Regions from separate parts of the Rhizobium favelukesii genome, predicted to be linked through region 1. Evidence: riboswitches for the same ligand, from Rfam matches in the RefSeq annotation. Region 1 holds a riboswitch; the other holds the start of a gene.

Region 1 (7,267 bases):
CCAAGGAGGCATGCAGATCGCGCTTGCCGCTGATGGCAGCCGTGACACCGGAAAGCGCGGCGACCGAGGCGATGAAGGACTTGGTCGCTGCCACGCTCTTCTCCGGGCCAGCATTGAGGCCGAGAACGATGTCGGCCTGCTTGGCGAGCGGGCTGTCGGTGACGTTGACGACGGCGATCGTCGTTGCGCCGCCATGCTTTGCCGCATCCTGCAGGGCAATGATGTCGGGGCTTGCGCCGGATTGCGACACCGTGAAGTGGATGCCCCCCTTCAGATGCAGAGACGCACCATAGACCGACGCGATCGATGGGCCAAGCGATGCGACCGGCACGCCACAGGTGATCTCGAACAGGTATTTGAAGAAGGTCGCGGCATGGTCCGACGACCCGCGCGCTGCCGTCGTCACCACGGTCGGAGCGCCCGATGCAAACAGCTTCGCGATTTCATCGAAGGCGGACTTTTCTTTCTGAAGCAAGGTTGCGACGACCTCCGGCGATTGGCCGGCTTCCTGCAACATTAGCGACTGGCTTTCACTCATAGGTCATCTCCAATTCTCAATTCCGCAACAAAATCATATGCATCGCCACGATAGTGGGAGCGGGTGTATTCGACGACACGCTGGTCTTCCAGGCGCGAGACGCGTTCAATCAGTAGCGCGGGCGCGCCGGCATTCACGTGCAGCGCGGCGGCCGATGATGGATCGAGCGTGACCGCCGTCAATCTCTGCAGCGCCCGAACGGGCCGGTGGCCGTTTGCCGCGAGTGCTTCGTAAAGAGATCCCTCTCCACCACCATTTTCTCCAAGGAATTTTATCGGCACGACAGCGCGTTCGATCGCAAGCGGCAGCCCGTCGGCAAGACGCAGACGATCGAGGCGAAGGACGGGTTCATCAAGGCCGAGGCCAAGCAGGAACGCCTCCTCAGGAGATGGCGTATTGACCGTCCGAGACAAGATCCTTGCGGCAGGGGCGCGACCGCGCAAGCGCATGTCGGCGGAGAACGAAGAGAGCCGCCACAGCGATTGTTCCATGCGTTCGACCTTGCTGGAAACGAAGGTGCCGCTCCCGTGCCGAGACTCGAGCGTGCCAGCGTTCATCAGGTCACGATAGGCGGTTCGAACAGTCACGCGTCCGACCTTCAGCGCTTCGGCCATATCGCGCTCGCCGGGGAGTGCCGTTCCAGGCTTCAGCAATCCTTCCTGAACCAGGCCAGTCAAGGCCTGCGCCAGCCGCTTGTAAAGCGGTCCCGTCAACGCCTCGTCGCGCAGACCACGGCTGTTCAGCTCGGCTATCAAACTGGTTCTATCCATGTTCCAGTAATAGAACCTATTTAGAACCAATCGCAAGCGGGAAATAACTCCAAAAAGAAAAACCCTCGCAGGCGGCCTGCGAGGGTTTGTTCATTCGAGCACAAGATCAGAGCGTCAACTCTTCGTGAAAACGTAGTCCGTTTCCTGACGCAGGACTTCGCCCGGGCGCAGAACGGCGTCCGGAAATCCCTCGTGATTGATTGCATCAGGCCAGATCTGCGTTTCCAGGCAGAAGCCGGCGAACGGACCATACTTGCGTCCGCCGAGGCCGGGCACAGGCACGTTGAGCTTGAAGGCGGCATAGAACTGGACGCCGGGCTCCGTGGTGCGTACTTCCAGCGAAACGCCCGAGTTCAGGCTGCGGGCAAGCGCGACGGACCGCTTGGCGGTCCGGTCGTCGGAAAGGCAGAAATTGTGATCGTAGAGCGCCTGCTCGCTGCCGTCGAACCGCTTCATCGGCGACATCTCGCGGAAGTCGAAGACAGTTCCGGCGACGGGTCGGATCTCACCCGTCGGGACCTGCAGTTCATCGGTGACGAGGTAGCCGTCGGCTGCGATCATGATGTCGTGGCCGAGCGCATCGTCGCGGCCGTCGAGGTTGAAATAGGCATGCTGGCAAACGTTGGCGATCGTCGGCTGATCACTGGTCGATTCGTAGACGACGGAGAATTCGCCGTTGCCATGCACCCAGTAGGTTGCCTGGATGGTGCAGTTGCCCGGATAGCCGGCGCGGCCGTCCGGATCGACGATCTTCAGCACAACGCGGTCGACATCATGCTCGACGATTGTCCAGTTCTGCTTGGCGATGTTGTCGCTGCCGCCATGAAGATGGGTCACGCCCTTCTCGTTGAGATCGAGCTGATAGTTCTTGCCATCCAGCGTGAACCTGCCGCCGCCGATGCGGTTTGCGCAGCGCCCGGGCGTTGCGCCAAAGTAGGAGGAGTGAGCGGGGTAGCTGTCGAAATCGTCGAAGCCGAGCAGAAGCGGGGCATCGTGGTCGTCGAGGCGGAGATCCTGAATGACGGCACCCCAGGTGATGATCTTGGCTGTTAGCCCGCCACCTTTGATCTCGATCCGATAGACAGTTTCTCCCGACTTGGTTTGCCCAAAAACTTCCCGTTTCAACAATTCCGCCATAACGACCGTCCAGATCTATCTTCGAGTGAGGCAGCGAACCTGCCCCCATTTGCCGCAAACCGCAACGGTGTGCCGCAAAAAAGAAACGCTGCCAGGCCGGGGACACGCTCCGCCCAGTGGCCTGGCGTTGCTCGTGTCAGTCGCTCTTGCCGATATCGTTGAGATCGTACGGCGTGGTCTGGTAGATCTCGTTGATCCAGTTGCCGAACAACAGGTGCGCGTGGCTGCGCCAGCGGTTTTGCGGCGTCAGCGACGGATCGTTGTGCGGGAAGTAGTTGTGCGGCATCTTGATCGGAACGCCGGCATTCACGTCGCGGAAATATTCGTCGGAAAGCGACGTTGAATCATATTCCACATGATTGAACATATAGAGCCGCTTGCCCTTCCGCTCATGCACGAGGCAGACGCCCATTTCGTTGGATTCCATCAGGATCTCAAGGCTTTCCGACTTTTCGATGTCGCCGCGGCGGACTTCGGTCCAGCGCGACACCGGCACTTCGAAATTGTCCGAGAAACCGTTCAGGTAAACGGATGACGGCTTCAGGTTCCGGTGCCGGTAGACGCCGAAGGCCTTCTCCTTGAGCTCATACTTCGCAACACCGTGGAAATGATAGATCGCGGCCATCGCGCCCCAGCAGACGTTCATCGACGAATGGACGTTGGTTTCCGTCCAGTCGAAAATCTGCTGCATTTCGCGCCAATAGTTCACGTCCTCGTAGGGCAGCGTCTCGATCGGCGCGCCGGTAGTGATGAAGCCATCGAACTTGCGGTGCTTCACTTCCTCCCACGTCTGGTAGAAGGCGAGAAGATGGTCTTCCGAGGTGTTCTTTGCTTTGTGGTTACCCACGCGGATGAGCGAAAGCTCCACCTGCAGTGGAGACGCGCCGACCAGGCGGGCCATCTGCAATTCCGTCTTGATCTTGTTCGGCATGAGGTTGAGAAGCCCGATCTGCAGCGGTCGGATGTCCTGACGGATAGCCACCGTCTCGGTCATCACGCGCACGCCTTCCTGAACCAGGGTTTCAAATGCAGGCAAGGTATCGGGGATCTTGATGGGCATTGCGGTCACTCGATCAAAACAACGAATACATCGCTATCGGTCCGCACGCGGCCCTTTAGCGACTTCTTTAACGTGGCTGCAAGCCGGCCGGCCAAATCACCACGGAGCGTTCTAAATAGCGTTAGTCGACCTGCGAATCAATTGCCCAAACGAACGGAGGGGTCGATGCGAAGTCACTCCCACGTTAATGACTGCTAGAATCTGTTGGTGGACACAACGAATCACGATGTTTATTGAAGTAGAATGACGGCTAGGGACGCGTAATGGCAGATGACCTCGAAGGCAGGCCAAGCATTCAAGGGCAAGACAGAGTAGGATACGATCTGAGCCTGGGCTATCGCTTGAAGGTCATGTTCTCGGCTTTCTGGCATTCACCCGTGCGCGGAAGGGTCTTGCTGATCGCAACGGCGCTGATCGCCATCATTCTCGCCACCGCCTATGCGACCGTCATCCTCAACCAGTGGAACGCGCCCTTTTACGACAGCATCGCTCGGCGCGATTTGCATGGGTTCTTTCATCAGCTGAAGGTCTTCGCGCTGATCGCGGGCATGCTGCTCTTGCTCAACGTCGTGCAGGCCTGGCTGAACCAGATGACCGCGCTCTACATGCGCGAAGGTCTGACGCGCGATCTCGTCAACCAATGGCTCCAGCGCAAGCGTGCGCTGCGGCTTTCGGCCAGCGGCCTCATCGGCGTCAATCCCGATCAGCGCCTACACGAAGATGCCCGCAACCTCGCGGAAAGCACGACGACCCTGATGATCGGGCTGGTGCAGGCGACGATCTTGCTGATCAGTTTCATCGGCGTGCTATGGGAATTGTCCAGCGGCTTTATCTTCCGTTTCGGCACCTATGCCTTCTCCATTCCGGGCTATATGGTTTGGGCCGCAATCTTCTATGCGGCGTCCGCATCGATTCTCAGCCAGCTGGTAGGCCGCAAGCTTGTGAAGCTCAATGCGGATCGTTTCTCGAAGGAGGCGGAACTTCGCTTTGCGCTGATGCATGCCAACGAGAACATGCCGGCGATCACGGTGGCGCGCGGCGAGGAGAATGAGCAGCAGCGTATCAATACCGACATCAGCGCGGTGCTCGCCGTCATCAAGCGGGTGGCGATGGCCAACGTCAACCTCACCTGGGTGTCAGCCGGCTACGGCTGGCTTGTCGTGGTCATCCCGATCATTGTAGCCGCACCGGCATACTTCTCCGGCGGCCTGACGTTTGGCGAGCTGATGGTATCGGTCGGTGCTTTCAACCAGGTCAACACGGCCCTTCGCTGGTATGTGGCGAACTTCGGTCCCATTGCCGAATGGCGCGCCACACTGATGCGTGTCACCGATTTTCGTCAAGCGCTCACCACCATGAGCGACGAGATCAATCTCAGGGGCACGATTAGCTACGAGCGCAACCCGCCTGGAACACTGACGCTGGACCATGTACGGATCGCTTCTAAGATTGGCGAAGAGATCGACCAGTGCGGCGGGTTCCGCGTCCACGAAGGCGCCGTGACGATCAAGGCCGGCGAAAAGGTCATGATCAACGGCGATCACAACGTGAACCGCAAACTGCTCTTCCTTGCACTCTCCGAGCTTTGGCCATGCGGGGGCGGTAAGATCGGCTTGCCGCCCACGGACGACATGCTTTTCGTCGCGCAATCGGCCTACATCCCCGGGGGTTCGCTCCGCGAAGCGCTGGCGTTTCCCGAGTCTGCGGACACCTATCAGAATGCCGACGTTGTGGCAGCACTGGAGAAGGCAGGCCTCCACCATCTGGTTTCCCGGCTCGATACCCGGGCCCGGTGGGACAAGCTGCTCGATTCCGACGAGCAGCGCGCGATCGGTTTTGCTCGCCTGCTTCTCGTACGACCGAAATGGATCGTGTTCGACGAAGTGCTGGAAGGCATGGAGCCGGAATGGCAATCATCGATGATGGACGTCCTGGCTTCGATGCCTGACACCACGATGATCTACATCGGTCGCTCGGACGCCTTCGTCGACACTTTCAAGCCCCGCGTGCTGCATCTGGAAGCTCTGCATGCGAAGCCGGAAGTGAAGGTCGTGGCAAAAGCGCCAAACGCACCCGCACCCGCGCTCTGACGGCTTACATCGGCGGCACGACGCCGTTTTTACCGACTGTGACGTTTGCTGCGGACACCGTGCCGTCTGCAGCTCTTTCTCCCATCACGATCACGCGCGCTCCTGCGACAAGGTCTGCCTTTCCGGCAGGGGCGAAGGTGACGATCGGTGTATCGTCGGCGATCGATATCGTCTTTTCCTTGCCCTGATATGTCAGCGTGATGGTGTGGCCATCGACTGCCTTGACGGCTTTCGCGACCGTCGCGTTGGTCATCGTGCTGTTTGGCCTCAAGTCCCAAGGGCGACTGCCTTCTCCGGTGCCCTTCATCGCTCCTGGAAAGATCAGCACTTCGAGAGCGCCATCGCCGCCATCAGCTTTTGGCAGTGATGCAACCCCAACGAAATCGCCCGGCTTGATATCTTCCACGGCGGCCTTCTTGATGCCGCGCACCTTCCAGTCTGGCTTCAATGTCACCGTTTGCTCGGTGCCTTCTCGTGTTTTGACCACCAACGTGTCGCCGCTCAGGCTTTCAATCGCGCCACGCACGCGTTGCGCTTCCTGGGCAAGCGCGCCGTGCGACGTAATAACGAGGAAACCCGCGGCCCAGACGAGCGCGGTAGATGCTTTGAGATTGTGTGGCATAGTCTGCTTTCCTTGCCGTCGTGCAAGCTGCGGATACGGGGCGCAGCTTAGTCCTGCCGGTCGAACGCTGACGAATCAATGAAACGTGAAAGCCAGTTCGCGCGGCAAAGACGGGTCGGATTGAGCGGGCGCGAAAGGATCTTAGCCCTCCAATTCCTCCCGCAGCATCTCGAGTTCCAGCCATTCCTCTTCCATTTTCGTCAGGCTGTCCCGGAGCTTCTCCATCTCCGCTGCCAGACGGTTGAATGTGGTGGGGTCCTTGGTGAACAGGCCGGAGTCCGTCATCCGCTCCTCCCGTTTTGCGATCTCGGCTTCGGCCTTGGCCATTTCCTTCGGGAGATTTTCGAGCGCGAACTTCTGCTTGAAGGACAGCTTAGCCCTTCCTTTCGCCGTCTCGGCCGGGGCAGTTGCTTCCTGCGGTTTCGATCGTTGCGCCGCCTTCTCGGCCTTCCTTCGCTCGTCGGCGATGCCCTTTCGTTGCGCGAGCATGTCCGAATAGCCGCCCGCATATTCGATCCAACGTCCATCAGGCGCATCCGGGACCGCCGGAGCGATCGTCGACGTTACCGTGCGGTCGAGAAAGTCGCGGTCGTGGCTGACGAGGATGACGGTGCCGGGGAAGCCTGCAACGATTTCCTGCAGCAGATCCAGCGTCTCGATATCTAGATCGTTGGTCGGCTCGTCGAGGATAAATAGGTTTGCCGGACGCGACATGATCCGCGCCAGCATCAGTCGCGCGCGCTCGCCACCGGATAGATTCCTGATCGGCGTACGCGTCTGTTCAGGCTGGAACAGGAACTCCTTCATGTAGCCGGTCACGTGCCTCTGTTCACCGTTGACAATCAGATTCTCGCCGCGGCCATCTGTCAGGTAGTGGGCGAGCGTTTCGTCGGGATCGAGGTCTTCGCGCTTCTGATCCAGGGTCGCGATTTCCAGATTGGTCCCGAGTTTTATCGTGCCGCTGTCCGGCGCGAGTTGTCCGGTCAGCATCTTCAGGAGCGTCGTCTTGCCGGCGCCGTTCGGGCCGACGAGACCGATGCAATCCCCGCG
Region 2 (7,267 bases), 770 kb from region 1:
GCGGATCGAAGGGGGTCATCTCGGCCGCGTAGTGCGGCGGCACATGGATGGCTTCGCGGGAGACGAGGATGTAGAACTCGTCAGGATCCAGGATCAGCTCGTTGCGGCCGCGACTATAGAGAGGCTCCCAGAAATCATAGATGTCGTGCTGCGCCTTCTTGTCGACATCGACGACGGCGGTGTGATGCTTGCCGCGGTAGCCGATCAGGCCGTCCTTGTCGCCCGCAAGATCGATCGACAGCGCAATACCGCCGCCCGAGACGTTCGGCTGCTTGCTGGCAACCAGCGTTTCGGCATCGTGCAGCGCCAGAAGTTCGGGCTCGCCGAGCAGAGAATGCCCGACACGGAAGCGGATCTGCGACAGGCGCGAGCCCCGGCGCACGACAATCGGGAAAGTGCGCGGGCTGATTTCGAGGTAGAGAGGGCCGGAATAGCCGGCCGGGATCTTATCGAACTCCTGCGCATAGTCGGTGATGACACGCGTGAAGATATCCAAACGCCCCGTCGAGCTCTTCGGGTTGGCCGAGGCCGACATATCGGTCGGCAGGTCGAGGCGCTCCATCAGCGGAACGATATAGACACAGCCTGTCTCCAGCACGGCACCTTCGGAGAGGTCGACGACGTGAAGGCTTAGGCGATCGAGCTTGTCGGACACGAGATGGGATGGGCCCGGCATGAAACTCGCGCGAACGCGGAACGCCTTGGCGCCAAGCCTGAGGTCGAGGCTTGCCGGCTGGATCTGGTCGTGATCTAAATCGCGCTCAGAGGTGAGACGCCCGGCCTCAAAGAGCGCGGCAATCGCACGATCTGCCAAAATTCCTGTTACGCGAGCCATCATGCCTCATCCATATTTGTCGCAGACAAAACCAAACTCAAGGAATTGACGCAAGCATAGAACGGCAGTATTGCAGCTTTATCCCGTGGTGATTTGGCCGGTCGGCTTGCAGCCACGTTAAACAAGTGGCTAAAAGGACCGGGTGCAAAACCGGTCTGCTTTCGCGGCCGGTTTTTTTGTTGTTTGAAAGTGGTGATTCATGAGCAAGACTTGGCGCCCGGCAACCCAACTCGTCCACGGCGGTTCGCTGCGCTCGCAATATGGCGAGACCTCCGAAGCAATCTACCTCACGCAGGGCTTCGTCTATGAAAGCGCGGAAGCGGCCGAAGCACGCTTCAAGGGCGAGACCGAAGGCTATATTTACGCTCGCTACGGCAGCCCGACCAACGACATGTTCGAGAAGCGCATGTGCGCGCTCGAAGGTGCCGAGGAGGCCCGTGCCACGGCCTCGGGCATGGCAGCCGTCACCGCCGCGATCCTCTGCCAGGTGCAGGCAGGCGACCACATCGTCGCAGCCCGCGCCCTCTTCGGCTCCTGCCGTTGGGTCGTCGAGACGCTTGCGCCGAAATACGGCATCGAATGCACGCTGGTCGATGGTCGCCATCTCGAGAACTGGGAAAAGGCGATCCGTCCGAACACGAAGGTGTTCTTCCTGGAAAGCCCGACGAACCCGACGCTGGAAGTGATCGACATCGCCGGTGTTGCCAGGCTCGCCAACCAGATCGGCGCCAAGGTCGTGGTCGATAACGTCTTTGCAACCCCGATCTTCCAGAAGCCACTCGAGCTCGGCGCGCATATCGTCGTCTACTCGGCCACCAAGCACATCGATGGTCAGGGCCGCAGCCTCGGCGGCGTGATCCTCTCCGACACGGAATGGGTCAACGAGAACCTGCAAGACTACTACCGCCACACCGGCCCGGCGATGTCGCCGTTCACGGCGTGGACGCTGCTGAAGGGCCTCGAGACACTGCCACTGCGCGTCAAGCAGCAGACCGAAAATGCGTCGAAGATCGCCGACTTCCTGGCTGATCAGCCGAAGGTCGCCAAGGTAATCTATCCCGGCCGCAAGGATCATCCGCAGGCCGACATCGTCGCCAAGCAGATGAAGGGCGGCTCAACGCTTGTTGCCATCGAATTGAAGGGTGGCAAGGAGGCAGCCTTCGCGCTTCAAAACGCGCTTGATATCGTCAAGATCTCCAACAATCTGGGCGACGCCAAGAGCCTGATCACGCACCCGGCGACGACGACGCACAAGAACCTGACCGACGAGGCGCGCGCAGAGCTCGGCATCTCCGGCGGCACCGTTCGTCTCTCTGCGGGCATCGAGGACACGGACGATCTGATCGAGGATTTTGCCCAGGCGCTCGCCAAGGTGAACGCCTGATCAGCCCATATCGGCCGGATCACCTGCGATCCGGCCGACCGCCATGCGCTTCCGCCACACGCGAGGCGGGCTAAAATTAGGCTTAGCACGCGAAACCTCTTGCCATTGCAGGCATTCGGGACTTGATCGCCTATCGGTTTATTGACGGATGGGCCGCCGTATAAGATACCGGTAACGTATGTTGACTATGGTGTAGGCATGTACCGCGCCCTTACACGCGACATTGAAGTCGTCGTCGAACCCTTTTATCTGGAGGAGCAATCCGATCCGGAGGACGATCGTTATGTCTGGGGCTACAAGATCGTCATCAGCAACAATTCCGACACGACCGTGCGATTGGTGAACCGCTACTGGAACATCACAGACCAGAACGGGATCGTCGATGAGGTCACGGGCGCCGGCGTTGTCGGCGAACAGCCGCGGCTTGCTCCGGGCGATACCTATGAATATTCCTCGGGCTGCCCACTGGATACGCCATCAGGGCTGATGTTCGGCCACTACCAGATGGAAACGGATGAAGGCGAGCTTTTCGATGTCGAAATACCCGCCTTCTCGCTGGATTCGCCAGGGCTGCTCAGAGTCCTGAACTGATCACTCGGCAGCCTCAGCCACCTCTTCCACTTCGAAGCGGTAGGTTGTCGAGCAGAACTCGCAGGTGACCGAGATCGCGCCGTCTTCCTGGCTGTCATCGATTTCCTCGGCAGAGAAACCCTTCAGCACGCCCTTGATCTTTTCGCGCGAACAGCTGCAGCGATCGAAGACCTCGCGCGGTTCGTAGACGCGAACGCCGCGTTCGTGGAACAGGCGGTACAGCAGCCTCTCTGTGCCCACCTGCGGATCCGTCAACTCGTCGGCGTCGATCGTTTCAACGAGCGAGCGGGCTTCCATCCATGCATCGTCTTCCTTGTGGGAACCGCCGGCCGTGTCACCGTCGCCCCCATGAAGATCCGGCTGGCGCATGCGCTCCGGCGCTACCGGCAGGAACTGGGCCACGAGCCCCCCTGCCCGCCAACGGTGACGCGGCTTGCCCACGTCGTCGCGATCGAAGAGCTCGGCAGCGGCAAGACGCACTCGCGTCGGAATTTGCTCCGACTGGCGGAAATAGGCGCCGGCGATTTCCTCGAGGGTCGCTCCGTCGAGCGCAACGATGCCCTGATAGGGTTGGCTAAACTTCCCCTGATCGATCGTAAACGCCAGCATACCCTTGCCGAGCAGCTGTTCAGGCTCGATTTGCCCAGCGGCGATGGCCTTGTCGAGGAGGCCCTGGTCGAAGCGCGCATAAGCACGCACGTTTTCGGGCGTCGAGAAATCGCAAACAAGCAGGTCCACCGGGCCGTCGCCTTTGGTCTGCACCGTGAACTTGCCGTCAAATTTCAGCGACGTGCCGAGCAGCACCGTCAACACGACGACTTCGGCAAGAAGCCTCGCGACAGGCGCAGGATAGCGATGACGCTCGAGGATCGCGTCCAGCATCGGCCCGAGTTGGACGGCGCGACCGCGCACATCCAGCCCTTCAACCTGAAATGGAACGACGTGATCATCGCCGGCGAAATTGAATTCGCTGAGGGCGGCTGCAGGTTCTGCCATGGTCTTCTCCTAGTCTGAGAGCGGCAGACAAGAGTGTCCATCCGCTCGCGCGGCCAACGGGCCTTCCGGCCAAACGTGGCGTCAAGTATGGTTCAGATCGCGCCCAGGCACCAAGCAAGAATCGACTTCTGCGCATGAAGACGGTTTTCCGCTTCATCGAAGACGACGGATTGCGGGCCGTCGATCACCTCGTCCGTGACTTCCTCACCACGATGGGCGGGCAGGCAATGCATGAACAATGCATCCTTGTTGGCCTGTGCCATCAAAGCCGAATTGACCTGATAAGGCTGGAAGACGTTGTGACCCCGGGCCCGATGTTCCTGATTCATGGAGACCCAGGTATCGGTCACCACGCAATCGACGCCGGCGACCGCACGGTCGGCATCATGGCAGAGCATGATTTCGGCGCCCTCATTGCGGGCCCAGTTCAAATAGTGATCCTTCGGCTCGGAACCAAGGGGGACAGCCATATTCATACGATAGCCAAAACGGGCAGCCCCTTCGACCAGCGAATGCAGAACGTTGTTGCCGTCGCCGGTCCAGGCGATCGTCTTGCCCTTGATGGGGCCGCGATGCTCCTCGAAGGTCATGATATCGGCCATGATCTGGCAGGGATGGGTATCGTCCGTCAGCGCGTTGATGACGGGAACCGTGGCGTGCTCGGCCAGCTCCAGCATGCGGGCATGATCGGTGGTGCGGATCATGATCGCATCGACGTAACGTGAGAGCACCTTCGCCGTGTCGCCAATGGTCTCGGCGCGACCAAGCTGCATTTCGGTGCCCGAGAGGAAGAGCGTCTCGCCGCCCAGCTGGCGCATGCCGACGTCGAAGGAGACGCGGGTACGGGTCGAAGGCTTCTCGAAGATCATCGCGAGCATCTTGCCGGCGAGCGGCTTGTCGCCTTGCCCAGCCTTGAAGGCCTGCTTGCGGGACATGGCGTCATCCATGATGAGCCGCAGGTCTGATGCCGCAACGACGGAGAGATCGAGAAAGTGTTTGGTGGAAGCCATTGTCTTTACCTATCAGGCCCGCCTTGCGGCAGGCATTATCCATTAAGCCGTCTTCTTGACCTTCGAAGCGCGCACGCTTTCGGCGGCACGCTCAAGGCGGGCGAGGCCCTCACGAGCTTCGTCCGGTGTGACGACCAGAGGCGGCAGAAGACGGATGACGTTGTCGCCAGCGGGAACGCCGAGCAGATGAGCGTCACGCATTGCCTGCAGCAGCTCGGAAGACGGCACGGCTGCCTTGACGCCGAGCAGTAGTCCCTCGCCGCGAACGTCCTCGATGATATCAGGATAGCGATCCTTGAGCGAGGCGAGCCCTTGGCGGAAAACCAGCGAGACGTCGCGCACCTGCTGCAGGAAGCCGTCCGCGAGGATCACGTCGAGCACGGCACTGCCTACAGCCATGGCAAGCGGATTGCCGCCATAAGTGGAGCCATGCGTGCCGGCCTTCATGCCGGACGCTGCCTCTGCAGTCGCAAGGCAGGCGCCGAGCGGGAAGCCGCCACCGATGCCCTTGGCCACTGCCATGATGTCAGGGGTGGCGCCGGACCATTCATGTGCAAACAGCTTGCCCGTGCGGCCCATGCCGGTCTGCACTTCGTCGAAGACCAGCAGCAGACCGTGCTCGTCGCAGATCTCACGAAGTGCCTTCAGGAACTGGTTGGTCGCCGCACGGACGCCACCCTCCCCCTGGACAGGCTCGATGAGGATCGCGGCCGTCTCGTTTGTGATGGCGCTGCGGACGGCATCGAGATCGCCAAAAGGAACCTGATCGAAGCCGTGCGCCTTCGGACCGAAGCCTTCGAGGTACTTCTCCTGGCCACCCGCAGCGATCGTCGCCAGCGTGCGGCCATGGAAGGCACCTTCGAACGTGATGATATGAAACCGCTCGGGGTGGCCGTTGGAAAACTGATAGCGGCGCGCCGTCTTGATCGCGCATTCCAGGGCTTCCGCGCCGGAGTTCGTAAAGAACACCTTTTCGGCGAATGTAGCCTCGGTCAGCCGCTTCGCGAGCACTTCCTGACCCGGGATTTCGTAGATATTGGACAGGTGCCAGACCTTGTCGGCCTGCTCCTTCAGCGCACCCACCACATGCGGATGGCTGTGGCCGACGGAGGTAACGGCAACGCCTGCGCCGAAGTCAAGATATCGCTCGCCCGTTTCGGTGATCAGCCACACGCCTTCCCCTCGCTCGAACCGCAGCGGGGCACGAGAGTAGGTGTCGTAAAGCGCGGCTTCAGCCATGGCGCGATCTCCTGTCAATAACCATCAGCAGCCGGACGCCGGCTAAGGAATGCAGGTCCGGAAATTAAAAATGCCGCCTTTCGGCGGCGAGCAGCACTATTTACTTTTCGCACTGCAATGTCAACAAAACTGAGGTTTTGATGCATGCGTCAAGCGGCGATCGGGAGGCTCCGGATCTATCAACAATTAATGTTGCAGAAATGACTCTCGCGCCCAGCAAGTTGGGGAAAACCTGAGAATCGATTCGCCGAGATTCAACCGACTCTTGTCACGGAGTCAGCCTCACACTAGGTTAAAACTCAATTACTAGACTGCATGCGGCGGAACTAGTCACCAAAATCGAGCAAGCGTTTCTTGCTTCGGATACGTCCGAGGCAACGGTGAGGGATTCTGCCTACACCAACGCTAATAAGGCGGAGACAGGGGCATGAACTGGACAGACGAGCGCGTTGAAAAACTGAAGAAGCTGTGGTCAGAGGGCCTGAGCGCCAGCCAGATCGCAGCGCAACTTGGCGGTGTAAGCCGTAACGCCGTCATTGGCAAAGTTCACCGTTTGAGTTTGCCCGGTCGTGCCAAGGCCGGCGGCTCGACGACCACCGTCAGAACGCCCAAGCGCACCACATCGGCGCCGCGCGCACCGAACTACGCATCGCGGATCACCACGCGTACCGTCACCCGCCAGCAGGGTGCAACGATGCTCAAGGAAGAGATCGAGATCGACACGGTCGAGGAAGTCCGCTTCCGCCCGGCCGCAAATGTGGTCGTCCCGATTTCGCGTCGCCTCGGCCTGACGGAACTGACCGAGCGCACCTGCAAGTGGCCGGTCGGCGATCCGCTGAAGGACGACTTCCACTTCTGCGGCTGCGAGTCCCCGGATTCCTCCCCGTATTGCACGTACCATCAGCGCATGGCCTACCAGCCGGTCAATGAGCGCCGCAAGGCCGCTAACCGGGTCGCCTGATGCGCAAGCCGGATAAGGAATAAAGAAAACGGGCCCGCGCGGGCTAATGCAGTTCACTTAGTGAGCTGCGGGCAAGTTTGATGGTTCAGGATGGGGATTCGTTTCCCATCCTGTTTTTGTTTGTGATGTCACGCACCCTTGGACATTCGGCCGAATTATCGGCTCTTTCGCAGGCGATCGACCCGGACTGGATCGCTCAGGCTCTCGCCACGACAGGCAAGGCGAGCATCCGCAAGCGCAAGCTGCCAGCC

The links. A riboswitch is a leader RNA that binds a small molecule or an ion and turns the genes downstream of it on or off. The one in region 1 is predicted to bind S-adenosylmethionine.
Region 2: another riboswitch for S-adenosylmethionine. It lies ahead of LPU83_RS41480 (O-succinylhomoserine sulfhydrylase); the one in region 1 lies ahead of metA (homoserine O-acetyltransferase MetA).

The regions. Positions count from the first base shown of each region.
Region 1 covers NZ_HG916852.1:4,046,358-4,053,624, reverse strand. The annotation lists gene LPU83_RS58535 (SIS domain-containing protein) at 1-538, opposite strand, end outside; gene LPU83_RS58530 (GntR family transcriptional regulator) at 535-1,308, opposite strand; gene LPU83_RS58525 (aldose epimerase family protein) at 1,423-2,445, opposite strand; gene metA (homoserine O-acetyltransferase MetA) at 2,582-3,505, opposite strand; SAM riboswitch at 3,541-3,618, opposite strand; gene LPU83_RS58515 (ABC transporter ATP-binding protein/permease) at 3,769-5,595, shown strand; gene LPU83_RS58510 (DUF5666 domain-containing protein) at 5,600-6,217, opposite strand; gene LPU83_RS58505 (ABC-F family ATP-binding cassette domain-containing protein) at 6,359-7,267, opposite strand, start outside.
Region 2 covers NZ_HG916852.1:624,150-631,416, reverse strand. The annotation lists gene LPU83_RS41485 (2'-deoxycytidine 5'-triphosphate deaminase) at 1-838, opposite strand, end outside; SAM riboswitch at 911-989, shown strand; gene LPU83_RS41480 (O-succinylhomoserine sulfhydrylase) at 1,035-2,219, shown strand; gene apaG (Co2+/Mg2+ efflux protein ApaG) at 2,418-2,810, shown strand; gene LPU83_RS41470 (Hsp33 family molecular chaperone) at 2,811-3,806, opposite strand; gene argF (ornithine carbamoyltransferase) at 3,899-4,816, opposite strand; gene LPU83_RS41460 (aspartate aminotransferase family protein) at 4,859-6,055, opposite strand; gene LPU83_RS41455 (GcrA family cell cycle regulator) at 6,483-7,016, shown strand; gene LPU83_RS41450 (IS4 family transposase) at 7,097-7,267, shown strand, end outside.